Regions from separate parts of the Clostridium sp. NSJ-145 genome, predicted to be linked through region 1. Evidence: a T-box and tRNA genes for the amino acid it is inferred to sense, from the RefSeq annotation. Region 1 holds a T-box; the other holds one or more tRNA genes.
What was found. The T-box of region 1 lies ahead of gltX (glutamate--tRNA ligase). A T-box ahead of a tRNA ligase gene usually reads a tRNA of that ligase, here a tRNA-Glu.

Region 1 (8,254 bases):
ATAGATTCTCTAAGTGGGATCCAACTAATACTGAAAAATATATAAATAACCCAGAAGCTTGGGAAGCTACTCAAAACCAAATGAGAACTATATTAAATCACTTAAATATAGATTATGTTGAAGCTGAAGGTGAAGCTGCATTCTACGGACCAAAGCTTGATATTCAATCTAAGAACGTTCATGGAAAAGAAGATACTATAATAACAGTTCAAATAGACTTTGCTCTAGGTGAAAGATTAGGTATGTCTTACATAGATAAAGATGGTGAAAAGAAAATACCATTTGTTATTCATAGATCTTCAATCGGATGTTATGAAAGAACTATTGCAACTTTAATAGAAAAATATGCTGGTGCATTCCCAACATGGATGGCTCCAGTTCAAGTAAAAGTTCTTCCACTTTCAGATAAATATGCTGATTATGCTGATAGCGTAGTTAGAACTTTAAGAAACAATGGTGTTAGAGTTGAAGTTGACCACAGAACTGAAAAGATTGGTTATAAAATAAGAGAAGCTAGACTTGAAAGAGTTCCTTATATCCTAGTTGTTGGAGAAAAGGAAGCTGCAAACAATGAAGTTGCAGTAAGAAGTAGAAAGAACGATGATGAAGGTGCAATTGCATTAGATTCATTCGTTGAAAGAATTAAAACTGAAATTGCTAACAAAGAAAGATAAAAATTTAGAGGCTGATTTTCAGCCTCTTTTTTATTTCTAAATTGTATTTTCTATATAAATCATTTCTTTATCAGTAAATATATAATTTACTTTAATATCATGCTCTTCTGCTTTTATATAATTCACCATCTGAAAATTATATGCCAATGCTACCTTAACTACATCATAATTTAAATTTGAAATATATTTATCGTAATATCCCCCACCATATCCGATTCTATTACCATCACTATCAAATGCTATTCCAGGCATTATTATGATATCAAATTTTTCTTCAGTATTATTTTTATCCACAATATTAGGTTCTAAAATACCATACTTATTAACACTTAGTTCATTTAAACTGTGAATTTCTACTGACTTCATAGTTTTATCTTCTATATTAATCTTAGGCACATAAACTGATTTATTATTATCTATTGAATTTTTAATTATATCTATTGTATCTACTTCATTATTATAGCTTACATATATAAAAATCTTGTTGGCATTTATATATAGATCATTTTCTATTACTGATTCATATATTATCCTATCTAACCTCTTCTTTTCTTCTTTTTTTAAATTATGTCTTAAGTCTAATACCTTTTTTCTAATGATGTTTTTATACATTTTCAATTCCTTTATTATTCTTTATTGTCCTAAAAGATTTGATAAAAATAATTAGTCCTATTATAGGAATTACTATAAACAAAATTATTGTCCATAATCTTGATTCTGGATATACTACAAAATTAACTAAAAAATTATTAGCAAAGTGCATACCCATACAAACATAAATTGATCTTGTATAATAGTAGGCTAGTCCAATAATTACACCTAGAAGAAATGCATTTATTCCTTGTGGTAAATTCATATGAGCTATACCAAATATAAGCGCTGAATATATTATTGCTTTTTTATAACTATACTTTTTTAATAATCCATTTAACAATATTCCTCTATATAATATCTCTTCAAAGAACGGAGCCATAATGCAGCTTGAAATAAATATAAAAATATATGATGTATTCAAAAGATATTCTTCTAAATATTCATATAGCCCCTCATTTAGAGTTGGCAATGAATATAATAGAAAATCAAATACTCCATAGGTAATACATATATATCCAACTATCATACCTACTCCAGCTAAGTACTTTTTCTTAGAGATTTTTTCATCATATAATACATTTCCATTAGTTTTAAAACTTCTATTAATTAACACTATAATAACTAACATAATTCCATATTGATAAATAAAATCTGTTATAGTTGTTAATAAATTTTCACTCCAGCTATTCATAAAGAACATATCTCTATAAAACTCTACGAATATACTTATAGGAGTATATACAAAACTATAAGTTATATCAAAAATAAATGATAGTATTATAGCCTTCCAAAAAGTAATAGGTTTAATTTCTAGACTTCCTTCGTTTAAGTTTTTAATATAATTTAATTTCATTATTCACCCTTTAAATTGTTATTATTATACAATTAATTATACACACAATACTGTAGCTTCGCCACATTAAAAATTGCTACGCTAAATGAAAATATACTTTGTATAATGCAAATTGTCTACGACAAGTGAAAACCTCCACTTTGTCGTAAAACAATAATCCTCTTTTATTTAGGTCAAACTTAAAGTTTTGGTACAAAGCTATTACATTCAGTTTCTCCAGTTGTACATGCATTCATGCCAGCAATATGTATTGCTTCTGCTGCACACATACGATTCTCATTATATGTACAATTTTCAGCTTCACATTGAACATTTAAGCTTCCATGAGGTGCTTCAAAATTACTTGTGAAAGCTCCATGCTTTTCTTCAAAACTATCACAACATGTTGCTGAGGCCGAAGATGCTTCAGACCCTCCTACTGTTATTCCTTCTTTACAACAGCATGCAGAATTATTATGTATACAACTTTCTACATTACAAATTAAATTGGTCATATTATACCTCCTAAAAATACATATGAGTCTTATTTATATTTTTAGAAATATTGATTCTTTTATTCACATCTATAATTTTATTGTCGATTTTATTGTATTTATATAACTTTTTATATAAAGGTTACTTTCTTTTTTACTTATATTAGATTAAAATTATTATTAATAGTAAATATATAAAATATATAGTTTAACCGTTGAAATTTGATTAAATAATAAGTTGTATTTATAATATTTATTAACTTTTAATTTCAAAATAAACTAAAATATGATAATAGGAGAGGTAATACTATGTCAAATGAAATTAATTCTTCTAATTTTATAAGAAATATAATTGTAGAAGACCTTAATAGTGGAAAGCATAAAGAAATAATAACTCGTTTCCCACCAGAACCAAATGGTTATCTTCATATAGGTCATGCTAAATCAATACTTTTAAACTTTGGATTAGCTGAAGAATTTAAAGGTAAAACTCACTTAAGATTTGATGACACTAATCCAGTTAAAGAAGATACTGAATATGTTGAATCAATAAAAGAAGATGTTAAATGGCTTGGTGGAAACTGGGATGCTCTTTACTTTGCATCTGATTACTTTGAAGAAATGTATAACAGAGCTGTTTTATTAATAAAAAAAGGATTAGCTTACGTTTGTGATTTAACACCTGAAGAAGCTAAAGAATATAGAGGAACATTAACTGAACCTGGTAAAGAAAGTCCATATAGAAGTAGATCAGTTGAAGAAAACCTTGATTTATTCGAAAGAATGAGAAAAGGTGAATTTAAAGATGGAGAAAAAGTTTTAAGAGCTAAAATAGATATGGCTTCTCCTAATATGAACATGAGAGATCCTATAATTTATAGAATAGCTCACGCTACTCATCATAATACAGGCGATAAGTGGTGTATCTATCCAATGTATGACTTTGCTCATCCATTAGAAGATGCTATTGAATCTGTAACTCACTCTATTTGTACTTTAGAGTTTGAAGATCATAGACCTCTTTATGATTGGGTTGTTAAGGAATGTGAAATGGAGTCAATTCCAAGACAAATAGAATTTGCTAGATTAAACATGACTAATACTGTTATGAGTAAGAGAAAGCTTAAACAATTAGTTGATGAAGGTGTTGTTGATGGATGGGATGATCCAAGAATGCCTACTATATCAGGTCTTAGAAGAAGAGGATGTACGCCAGAAGCATTAAGAAACTTCTGCTCTGCCATAGGTGTTGCTAAAGCTAACTCAATAGTAGATTCTCAAATGTTAGACTATTTCATAAGAGAAGATTTACAAATGAAAGCTCCACTTGCAATGGCTGTTTTAAGACCTTTAAAATTAGTTATAACTAACTATCCTGAAGATCAAACAGAAATGTTAGAAATAGAAAATAACGCTAAAGATGAATCTTTCGGTAAGAGATTAGTTCCATTCTCTAGAGAGCTATATATCGAAAGAGAAGATTTTATGGAAGAACCGGTTAAAAAGTACTTTAGATTATTCCCTGGTAACGAAGTTAGATTAAAAGGTGCTTATTTTGTAAAATGTACTGATGTAATAAAAGATGAAAATGGTGAAGTTATCGAAGTTCACTGTACTTATGATCCAGAAACTAAAAGTGGTTCAGGATTCACTGGAAGAAAGGTTAAAGCTACTATACATTGGGTAGATGCTAAAACTGCAAAACCTGCTGAATTTAGATTATATGAGCCATTAATATTAGATGATCAAGAAGGAAATGAAGGTAAACACTTCTTAGAACAAATAAATCCTAACTCAATGGAAATTTTACAAGGATTTATTGAACCAGTAGCTGTAGAAAATGCAAGTCCACTAGATAAGTTCCAAATGGTTAGAAACGGATTCTTTACAGTAGATTCTAAATATACTACATCTGAAAAATTAGTGTTTAATAGAATCGTACCTTTAAAATCATCATTTAAATTATAAAAAGAAGTGGCCACTGGCCACCTCTTTTTTTGTATGAATATAAATTATGAAAATTATATTGAAATTAATTAATTTCTCAAAGATTCATTTTATACCCATCTCCGTTGACTACCTCATCTTAGTAAGGTGAAATGATTGAATTAGTAGAAGTAAGGTAACGGGTTATTACCAACTTCTGAGTCGCCAAATCTATTTTGTAGATGTCCATTTATTATCTGTAGCAGTTTTTTCTTCTTTATGACTCCTACAACTTTGACAACTATTTAAACTTGATGTAGGTTTTGATGCCCATGCGTTATTTGTAGCTGTTTTACAATAATTATGCATTAGAAATCTCCTCCTTCATTAAGTTTCATTAATAGTATGTTCTTTAAGTTCATCTTAATACATGGAAATTATTTATAAAGTTATGTATTAAAATTTAATACATTTATATTTTATATAGTTTTATATTTATTTAAGCATTACCATTGATTATTAGTTGCTGTTTTCTCTTGTTTTTTATTACATTTACAATTATCATAAATACTTGATTGTACACTAGCTGGTGATGCCCACTGATTGTTGCCTGCTGATTTTTGCGCCTTATTACATCCACAATTTGCATTTTTACTCATATACAAAGCACCTCTTTAAAATATATTTAGCCCTGATACAGCCAAGTCTAATACTTAGTTCTACCACCGCTACAATAATAGTTTGTACATTATTCTCTTCGTAATACCTTGTATTAATTGTTTAAAATAGCATTGTAATGTTCTCTTCCAATAATATTAAATTTATACCATTATAAAATTATATAAATAAAAAATAAGAACTCTCTAACTAAGTAGAGAATTCTTATATCTTATAAATATCTAATATATTATAAACTTAAAAATCTTTCAAATCTTTCTCTTACCTTTTCTTCACCCATAATTTGCATTATAGTATAAAGGTCTGGAGTATTAGTTCTGTGTGATAATGCACTTCTTACTGCTCCAGCAACATCTGAAATCATTCCTTTAAAAGCATCTGGATTAGCTTTGTACTCTTTTCTATTTGCGCAATATCCAAGCTCTGCTCCTATTACTTTTAACTCTTCAAACCAAGCTTCTTGGCTTCCTATATTAAAAGTAAATCTCTTAGCATATTCTTCGATTATAGCTTTAGCATTTTCTAATGATAAAGTCTTTGGAAGTTCTACTTGTTCTGCTGTCTCATTGTAGAATAATTCATCAAAGAAATAGAATATTTTGTCTTTAACTTCATCCCATTTAGCAAAATCTTTTCTTGGCTTTGGACCTTCTTTATCTATATTAAATACTTCTTTTGCCATAGCTTCATTTGAAGTTACTAGGTCATACATTTCTTTATCAAATTCTTTAGCCCATGCTGTATATTGAGCATATACTTCGTTTGCTGGCATTCTAGCTATAACATCTTTAGAAACGTCATTTAATTTAACTAAATCAAATAATGCTCCACTCTTGCTCATTTTCTCTAATTGAACATTAAATTCGTGATAATCAGCAGTTGGATTTTCAGCTCTCCATTCTTCATATGTTGAATTTACGATATTTAATAAGTATTCAATAACACATACTGTTGGATATCCTACTTCTTTATAATAAGAAACTGCAGCTTCAGCATCTTTTCTCTTAGAAAGTTTTCTCTTAGATCCACCTTCTTGTTTCATTATTGTTGGAATATGAGCATAATTTGGTCTTTCGAATCCTAAAACATCAAATAATTGAACATGTATTGGAAGTGATGATAACCATTCTTCTCCTCTTATAACATGAGTTGTTCTCATTAAATAATCATCTATTGCGTGAGCAAAGTGATATGTTGGAAGTCCATCACCTTTAATTATAACAACATCTTGATTGTTTTCTGGGAAAGAAATATCACCTTTAATTAAATCATGGAACTCAACTCTATTTTCAATATTTCCTGGTGATTTTAATCTTAAAATATAGCTTTCTCCGTTATTAATTCTTTCTATAGCTTCTTCTTCAGTTATATTTCTGAATTTAGCATATTCTCCATAGTATCCTGGAGTTATCTTATTAGCTACTTGTCTTTCTCTTAATTCAGCTAATTCTTCTGGAGTACAGAAACATGGATAAGCTAATCCTTTTAATAGTAAATCTTTAGCAAAAGTTTTATATATTTCAGCTCTTTCACTTTGTCTATATGGACCATATTCACCTTTTGAAGTATCTTGCCCAGTCATTCCTTCACTGAAGTCCATACCAAAATTATGCATTGTAGCAATTGTATCTTCAATAGCTCCTTCAACTTCTCTCTTTTGGTCTGTATCTTCTATTCTTAAGAAAAATACTCCTTCAGTTTGACTTGCTAATCTTTCATTTATTAAAGCTGCAAATACTCCTCCAATATGTTGAAACCCTGTTGGAGATGGTGCATATCTACATACTACAGCACCTTCTTTTAAATTTCTTTTAGGATACTTTTCAATATAATATTGAGGTGTCTTATCAATATTAGGGAATATTAATTCTGCTAATTTTTCAAATGCCATTTTGTTCTCTCCTCTTTCTACAATTAATAGTTAAGATTTAAAAATTAAGACTTTATGATAAAGCTCATATAGAGTTCTTTATTTTTAATATATATTGTTTTATATTATTTCTTAATTTTTATATTTTAAAATAAAAAAGTCTTTCGTCCTAAAAAATTCTTTAGGACGAAAGACATATCTTCCGCGTTACCACCTAAATTGGTTATTACTAACCCACTTAATTGAAAATATAGCTCCAAAGCTTCCTTCAGCATTATTAAATATCAGGTTCTCACCAGCCCTAACTCTCTTTGATTTAATTAAGTGCTTACTCTTCTTTTTCATCGCTTTATATAAAATTATCTCTTTGGTATATTATTCACATATACCAGATTAATTATACAATTATGCATTTTTATTGTAAAGAGTAAATCAGTTACAAATTAAAAATGACAAATGATAAATTATTTTTTAAATTATAAAGTAAATAATAAACAATACAGCTAATCCATACATTACCGGATGTACTTCCTTATATTTTTTCTTTGCTAACATAAGTATTACATATGTCAAGAATCCAAATGCAATTCCTTCCCCTATACTGTATGTTAAAGGCATTAATATTATAGTCAAAAATGATGATATTGCTATTTCACTCTTGTTCCATTCAACATCTGCTACAGACATAAACATCAATGATCCTACTATTATTAAAGCAGGTGCTGTAACTTGAGTGGTTATTACCGATAACAATGGTGAAAAGAATAAAGATATTAAGAACATTACTCCAACAACTACACTTGAAAATCCAGTTTTAGCCCCAACTGCTATTCCTGACAAAGATTCTGAATAAGATGTTGTATTAGTTGTTCCTAAAACAGCTCCCACGCAAGTAGCAACAGAATCTGCCAATAATGCTTTTGAACCACCTTCTACAGAACCATCTTTCTTAATTAAACCTATTTTTGAACCTACTGCTACAATTGTTCCAGCAGTATCAAAAAAGTCCATAAATAAGAATGTGAATATAACCATAATCATTTGTGGATTAAAGATATTACCTAAATTCTTAACTGCTACTCCAAAAGTAGGCGCTATTGATGGTGGTATAGAAATTATTGCTTTTGGTACATCTACTAATCCAAATATCATACCAACACATACTGTTACAACCAATCCAATAAAT
Region 2 (8,254 bases), on a different contig from region 1:
TCTATTAACTCATCTTTTGTATAGTTTGGCATAAGGTCAACAATAACTTCTGTTTTTTTGCTATTGCTAGTAGCTTGAGACGCTAAAGCTGATATTTGAAGTATCGGAGGACCAGAAATACCGTAATCAGTGAATAATATTTCACCAAAATCTTCTTTGACTTCTTTATCATCTACAAATAATTTTGCATAGCCATCAAATTTAACGCCTGAAAGTGCTTTAAGATGTTCATATTTTAATTTTAATTGAACTATTCCAGGTAAAAGCTTTGTTATTGAATGTCCTAAATTTTTTGCTAAATAATATGCAGAACCATCTGATCCTGTTTTTGGAGCAGATTTTCCTCCACAGGCTAATATTAAGTTTTCACATGTGAATAATTTATATTCTTCATTACTTGTGGATAATTTAAAAACTTTTCCCTTGTGGATATCTTTTATTTTGCAGCTTGTGTATAAAGGTATGTTTCTATCTTCTAGTGACATTTTTAAAATATCCACAACTGAAGAGGCTTGAAGGGACTGTGGATATAATTTTCCTCCTTTTAGAGGAACTATTGGAAGACCTAAAGATAAAAAATAATTTAATGTATCATCTACACCAAATTGACTTAAAACAGACGAAAAGAAATTATCACAATTACTATGATAATTAATAAAAGGTTCAGCAACACATCTATTAGATATATTACATCTACCATTTCCTGTAGTTAATATTTTTTTTCCAACTCTATCAGTACCTTCAACAATGGCTACATCTATCCCAAAATCTTTAGCAGTTATAGCAGCTATCATTCCAGAAGCTCCACCACCGACGATTATTAAATCATGATATATCAAAATAAGAACACTCCTTTAATATTAGTTTTATATAAAAAGTTTGAAATACTTTTTTAGTTAAGAGTTAATGATCAAAAGTTAATAGTTGAGATAAAACTATTATTTAGTTTATTGAAAATATATATTTTAAGAAAATTAATTTTAATCTAAATATATAACTCGTAACTTTTATCTTTTAACTATATATTGTGTAATTTTCATAAAGCAAATTAAAATTTAACAATACTAAATGAAATACACTACTGGCATATGTTTGTAGGTTTAAGTTAGCCTACCAAAATTAAAATTTGGAGAATTAAAGAAAACTCATACTCATATACGATTGAATGAGTAAGTTTCACCAACTAAATTTAAAATTAAATAGTTTAAGGAAACACACTACTCGCATACGCTCGTAGGTGTAAGTTCGCTTAACCAAATTGAAATTTGGAAGCTCACTTAATTCTATCACAGTAATATTAGTAAAAAAACTATGGAATACTATATTGAGAGGTGAGAGTATTGTTAGTTAAAATTATTGACCAAACTTTAGAGGATTATGAAAAAGAGTTTAAGGTTAGAAGGATGAATTATGATCAAGTAGTAGTAAATTATCCTAATAGTAAAGGTATTAAGGTATTTGATAATAATGAGATAGAATTTATCACAGAAAGTGAAGTAGATGAATTTTTAATAAAATATAATGATTTTTTAAAAATAAAATTAAATAGAGGAATATCAGTAGCACTATATAAGGCTCTTTTAGAAATTATAGAATCACAATTAAATATTGAATTTAAAAATTTAAACTTACTAAGAGATAAACATAATGTAAATAAAAGAGGTGTTTGGGAAAAAGAAATAATAGCTGTTATAAATAATAGTATTCCAGTTAAAATTTTAGCTGTAGGACAAAACTTTAAAAAAATAGGATTTAATATAACTTTAGATGAAATTAATAAAGATGAATTTTTTGAAATGTGTCTTTTTGAAATTGAAAAAATACAAAATGAAATAAAATTAAAAGAAGATTCATTAAGTAGATATGGTATGGCAATAGAAAATTTAAAAAAAGTAGAAAAAAATAAAAGTGCTGAAAAGCCAGTAAAAATGCTGACTTAAGGGTGGATAGTGATAAGCTAAAAATAAAAAATAAAAAAAAGTTTTTAAAAAGTGTTGACACCATATTTAATTTTATGTATTATAGTTAATGTGCTCGGCAGAGAACGAGCAAGAAACCTAGGCCCCTTGGTCAAGCGGTCAAGACACCACCCTTTCACGGTGGTAACAGGGGTTCGATTCCCCTAGGGGTCACCATTTTAATATGGAAGCATAGCTCAGCTGGGAGAGCATCTGCCTTACAAGCAGAGGGTCACAGGTTCGATCCCTGTTGTTTCCACCATAAATGGCTCAGTAGCTCAGTTGGTTAGAGTGCCGGCCTGTCACGCCGGAGGTCGAGGGTTCGAGCCCCTTCTGAGTCGCCAATTTTTTAAAAAAACTATATAATATGCTGGTGTGGCTCAATGGCAGAGCAGCTGACTTGTAATCAGCAGGTTGTTGGTTCGACTCCGATCACCAGCTCCATTATATGGCCCCTTGGTCAAGCGGTCAAGACACCACCCTTTCACGGTGGTAACAGGGGTTCGATTCCCCTAGGGGTCACCATTTTAATACGGAAGCATAGCTCAGCTGGGAGAGCATCTGCCTTACAAGCAGAGGGTCACAGGTTCGATCCCTGTTGTTTCCACCATAATGGCTCAGTAGCTCAGTTGGTTAGAGTGCCGGCCTGTCACGCCGGAGGTCGAGGGTTCGAGCCCCTTCTGAGTCGCCAATTTAATTTTGGTGATAAAATATAATATTTATGCTGGTGTGGCTCAATGGCAGAGCAGCTGACTTGTAATCAGCAGGTTGTTGGTTCGACTCCGATCACCAGCTCCATGAAACTCTAGATAATTCTAGAGTTTTTTTGTTTTTATATTATAATACAAAAATTAAATTTATTTATAAAAAAAGACACTTTACTTTGTAAAATTAATAGTTTAAAGATTTATTATTAATTTAAGTAAAGCGTCTTTCTTATTATTTATTGTTGTTGAGATCTCATTCTTGCAAGATTAAGCTTTATTCTAACATCATTACCGTAAAACTTAAAGAAAGTGAAATTACCAACTAAACGAGAATAAACTCTAGTAGTATAACTTTTTTCTATATCTGGAAGATTTAAATTTGTTGATATAATCATCTTTTTATTATTTAATAACTTTTTATTTATTAAGTTAAATAATTCATTAGTAGAAAAGTCTGTTACTTGTTCAGCTCCTAAGTCGTCTATTATTAGTAAATCACAATTTATTAATAAATCTTCAAGTACATAGTTATTATTGAAAGTTATTTCTCTTAAGTCTCTTATTAAATCGTTAGATGTCTTATAGATAACTAGATATCCTTTATCTAATAACTCTTTAGCAATACACCAAGATAAAAATGTTTTACCATTTCCTGATTCACCATAAAATAAAAGGTTAGTATTATCTGTATCGAAATTAGCTAAATAATTACCTCTTACAAACTCATAAATTTTCTCCATGTTTTTACGTTGAGAATTTTTATAATTACCGCTATTTTCAGAAGAAAATAACCTTATATCAAAGTTATTAAAATTGCAAGTAGCTAAGTTATTTGATAATTTAGAAGTTTCATAATATAAATTTACAAGTTTAGTTTTAAAGCAACTACATCTCTTAGTTCCTATATAACCAGTATCTTGGCATTTTGGGCATTGATAATGAAGTGTCAGATAATCTGTAGGATACCCATAAGACGTTAGTAACTCGTATTTTTGCTTTCTAAGCTCTTGTATATCAGCTTTAATATTATCTAAATCAGATTCAGATGCACCTTTTAATATAGCCATAGGTAAAGCTAAGGAAAGTTTTTGAATCGTATTATCTAATTCAATTATTTCAGGAGCTTTTTGAAGAATTTCATTTTTTCTATTTTTTAAATTACGATTTTCATCTTCACGTATTTTTTCGTAAATATTCATTAATTTTTCTTGATATCCCTTAATCATTGTTATACCATCCTAAAAGTTCTTTTTCCAAATCATCATAGTCTTTTGATGATTTATTATTAATATTTTGACCAATAAATCTTTTGCTATTATTACTAGTATAGTTCCCCTTAGATGGAGCAATACTAGAAGGTTTTGAATCTTTTTCCTCAATAGCAGCAATTGTTTTTAGGTTGTTCTTATTCCAGTTAGATAAGATTCCGTCAATATATTTAAAATCTGCTCTATTTAAGCGTTGAAAACATATATTGCAAGCTTTTTCTATGACATCTAGAGGAAAATTAAAATCATTTATCCATTTATCTAACATTTCTTCTTGTGGTTTCATTAATTCAGGATTTTTAATACCTAAGTAATTTAGAATATGTCTAATTTTTACCCATTTATCTTCATTTTTCTTGATATAGTTTTGAGCTTCTTCAACTGTGGTTATATTCATATCTTTCCAAGCCATTGCTACTTTTTCTATATATCTATAATCACTTTTTCCACGAGATACACAATATTCAAAAAGAATCAGTATTAATTCTGATGAGAAATTGAAATCATCTTGCCAACTTAAGTAAGTAGTCATTTCTTTAGGAGATAGAGGTCTTCCTAAAAGTCTTTCAATATCATTTAGCATATCCTTAGTTGAATTTTTATTTAATGCTTGAAGTAAGTTTATTTCTTTACTTTGAGATTTAGATTCTTTAACTAAATCAACAAATTCAATATTAAAATTACCCATTTTATCAATTGGAATAAGCTTTATTAGTCCTTCATCATTCCAATAATTTAAGGCATTTAGTACATCAGATTCAAGCAAATTTAATGAAGTAGCTAATATTGATGATGTTACACCCATTTCACCACAAGTATTATATTTAAGCATTAATAGATATACCTTTATAAATTCTCCACGGGCTTTAGGCATATATTTTTCTATAAATATATTACTAACGGGAGTAAAGTCTAGTTGTTTATTTTTTAGCATAAATGTGCTCATAAATATTCTCTACCTTTCTTGAACTATTACGTTTAAGCTAATTATAACAAAGGTGATATTAACCCTCAACATAACAATTAAAGAAATGATATGTATATTATTTTACTTCTTGGGAAAATTAAAAAATGTTGTAAATAAAACTAAAAAAGAGGAGTGATAAAAATGTACTCGCAGAAGAAGGATGAAAAGTGTGTCATACGAAAAACCACTTTATCCTTAATAGTATTAACAATATTGTTATTTCTTATATCAGAAATAACTAATGGCTATAGTATACATGGAAATAGGAAAACAGTTCAGTGTATTAATGTTATTAATGATTCAAATGAAATACCACAAGGAGTTTATTTGGCAAATTCAAGTGATATTTCTAATAACTATAATGATATTGTTAATTTGGAGAGTAAGAATCTAAATGCAAATATAGATAATATAAATAGAAATGTTAATGGCTTTGCTATAACTGTAGATAATAATATTTTTGGATATGTACTAAGTGCTCAAGAAAAAGATGAAATAATTGAGAGTGTATGCGAAAGTTATATTAGAGAATTAGGAGTTAATGTTGAAGATATATCTTATATGAAGATAAATGGAAATATAAAAGTGACGCCTACTGAATTAAAGTTGTGTCAATTGAGTAATAGTAGTGAAATATCAAAAGATATTTATGAGGCATCTATAATAAATAAAAGTTTGTTGGATTTAGAGTTAAGTTTAAGAACCTTTCAAGAAGAAAATATAGAATCACCAGTTATAGTTGAAGAAGATAATAGTATATATATGGGTGAAGAAGTTATTGTACAAGGATCTGATGGAACAAAAGAAGTTTATAAGGAAGTCGTATATGATGGACTTACGAAAGTAGAAGAAAATATATTAAATGAGAACGTATTAGTAGAGCCTATAGCTACTGTAGTACATAGAGGAAGTAAAAATCCATACTATGATGGAGTAAGTTTTTTAGAGAGACCAGTAGATGGGGGATATATATCATCATATTATGGAGAAGATAGAGTTAATTCGTATCATAAAGGACTTGATATAGCTGAAAATCTTGGAGAAGATATAATAGCTTCTTTCGAAGGTAAAGTAATATATGCTGGATATAATGATGGAGGGTATGGAAATTTAGTTATAGTTCAGCATAGTGACGATATGAAAACATATTATGCTCATTTAAGTGAGATATACGTGTCTCTAAATCAAGAAGTGAAAAAAGGAGAAATAATAGGTGCTGTAGGAAGTACTGGATATAGTACTGGACCTCATTTACATTTTGAATTAAGGATAAATGAAACACCTGTAAATCCTCTTAATTATATAGTCAAAAAGTAAAAGTGCTTTATGGCACTTTTACTTTTTAAATAATTTATTTAAATTTATACATCCTTCTCCCTGAGTATTTAGTGGTAGATCTAAGTTAGTAGATGAAGCTGTTAACATAGATACTATATCATCAAAGGAGAGTGTAGGTGTAAGTTCATATAATAAAGCACATATACCAGATATATATGCAGCTGATATAGATGTGCCGCTAAAGCTTTTGTATGAAGATGAAAGTTTAGGTGCATATATTTTAGTATTATTTTTTTCAGATATATAAGATGTATTACAGTTAAGAGATACAATATCTACACAAGCAGCACAAAAATTAGGTTTAAAATCTTTTTTTGGAGCACCTGTAGATGAGTATTCATAAGGAGTTGTTTTTGAAGTTGTATCTAAACCGCTTACTGTAATAGCATTTTTACTTAGAGCTATTCCCATAATAGAGCCTTCAATACTATTACTTCCACTAGGAAGTATAGGTGTAATACCTAAATCAACAGCTTTTTTTAGTATTTTATCAAAAAGTGAGAATATAAATTTATCATGATTTAAGCTTTCAAAGGGTAAACATAAAATTTTTATATTATACTTAGGACTTATAGATATTAACTCATTTATAGCATATAGTACATCTGAGACATATCCTTTTCCTAATCTATTAAAAGCTTTTATCACATGAAGCTCTGAGTTAGGAGCAATTCCTTTATATATTCCATTAGAGGATTCACCATTACCAGCAATGACTCCACAAGTGCATGTACCATGTCCGTTATCATCATATGGGAATGAGAGACCATTAATTAAGTCTGTGAAGGTAGCAATTCGATTAAAAGGTGTTGTTAAATCACGGTGAGGATATACACCAGAATCAATTACTCCAATACCTACCCCCCGACCAGAAGCATTTATACTATTAGATAATCTAACTCTATTAGCAGTTTGTACGCTTATACCACAAAGATTAAAAAATTGATCTAAGCATATATATTCAACTTCAGGGTATTCTAATAATCTATTTATAGATTGAGAGTTTAAAATAGCACATATAATATTATCAATATTAATATTTCTTAATATAGTTCCTTTATATGATAAGATTCTTTTTTCAATAGAATCCTGAAAGTTTCTACATTTAATTAAAACCCTATAACTCCTAGATGTATTAAATTCCATATAATTTTTAAGATTAGAGTCTAGTTTTTTATTTAAAGAGAACATAAAAAACTCCTTAAAATTAATCCACATTATATAGTATAAAACTAAGGCTATTTTTGTTAATTAAGAAAAGAAAAAAAGTGCGAAGCACACTTCGCACTTTTTTAATGCTTCCATTTAAAGATTACAATACCTGCAATCATAACGATTACTCCTATTATTTGGCTTATTCCAAAACTACTTCTTTCTGAGCCAAATAAACCAAAGTAATCTATAAGTCCAGCTGAAGCTAATTGAGCAACTAAAATAGTTCCAATTCCAAGGGTAGTTCCTAATGAACCAATACTAACCATAACAGTATAAGTAATTACTACGCCTATAAATCCCCCTAATAGATAGAGTTTATTGACTTCTTTTATAGCACCAAAATCACCTTTTCTGAAAAAGCATAAAATTATTAATGCTAATGCTAAGCCTGTTGCTTGAACTATTGTAGTAGTTTCCCATGAACCTATTTTTTCATTTAGCCTAGTATTAAATACGCCTTGAATAGTCATTGATATGCCTGAAATAATAGCACATATAAATCCAATCATTAATAATCACCTCAAGTATATTATGTGAAATTAATGGATTAATTATATAAAAAAAAGAAACTCTTTTGAGTTTCTTAATATTAATCTCCATAAATAAAAGAATTTATTATATCTTTTTCAGAATATCCAAGAGTTACTCCAAGACTTAAAGTATCTTCCAATAAAGTTAAAAAGTGATCAGAAGATGTTGATACTATTAAATCATTTATATCTATATATAAATTTAAGAATTGGTCACTTAAACAATAATCATTTGGTTTAAGTTGTACCTCATAATCTGATATATATTCTC

Region 2: it has a tRNA-Glu gene. The T-box ahead of gltX (glutamate--tRNA ligase) is inferred to sense a tRNA for this amino acid. The anticodon was not compared.

The regions. Positions count from the first base shown of each region.
Region 1 covers NZ_JAJNOS010000008.1:89,949-98,202, reverse strand. Annotated here, with positions in the region: gene thrS (threonine--tRNA ligase) at 1-674, shown strand, start outside; gene LQE93_RS08805 (5-formyltetrahydrofolate cyclo-ligase) at 711-1,286, opposite strand; gene LQE93_RS08800 (CPBP family intramembrane glutamic endopeptidase) at 1,279-2,121, opposite strand; gene LQE93_RS08795 (DUF1540 domain-containing protein) at 2,301-2,615, opposite strand; gene LQE93_RS08790 (glutamine--tRNA ligase/YqeY domain fusion protein) at 2,904-4,562, shown strand; gene LQE93_RS08785 (hypothetical protein) at 4,752-4,889, opposite strand; gene LQE93_RS08780 (hypothetical protein) at 5,027-5,179, opposite strand; gene gltX (glutamate--tRNA ligase) at 5,428-7,089, opposite strand; T-box leader at 7,248-7,422, opposite strand; gene LQE93_RS08770 (NCS2 family permease) at 7,540-8,254, opposite strand, start outside.
Region 2 covers NZ_JAJNOS010000015.1:33,114-41,367, forward strand. Annotated here, with positions in the region: gene LQE93_RS13220 (NAD(P)/FAD-dependent oxidoreductase) at 1-839, opposite strand, end outside; gene LQE93_RS13225 (hypothetical protein) at 1,341-1,940, shown strand; tRNA gene LQE93_RS13230 (tRNA-Glu) at 2,061-2,135, shown strand; tRNA gene LQE93_RS13235 (tRNA-Val) at 2,145-2,220, shown strand; tRNA gene LQE93_RS13240 (tRNA-Asp) at 2,226-2,302, shown strand; tRNA gene LQE93_RS13245 (tRNA-Thr) at 2,328-2,402, shown strand; tRNA gene LQE93_RS13250 (tRNA-Glu) at 2,409-2,483, shown strand; tRNA gene LQE93_RS13255 (tRNA-Val) at 2,493-2,568, shown strand; tRNA gene LQE93_RS13260 (tRNA-Asp) at 2,573-2,649, shown strand; tRNA gene LQE93_RS13265 (tRNA-Thr) at 2,682-2,756, shown strand; gene LQE93_RS13270 (ATP-binding protein) at 2,902-3,891, opposite strand; gene LQE93_RS13275 (DnaD domain protein) at 3,884-4,879, opposite strand; gene LQE93_RS13280 (peptidoglycan DD-metalloendopeptidase family protein) at 5,042-6,217, shown strand; gene LQE93_RS13285 (S8 family serine peptidase) at 6,236-7,429, opposite strand; gene LQE93_RS13290 (DMT family transporter) at 7,531-7,962, opposite strand; gene LQE93_RS13295 (dUTP diphosphatase) at 8,043-8,254, opposite strand, start outside.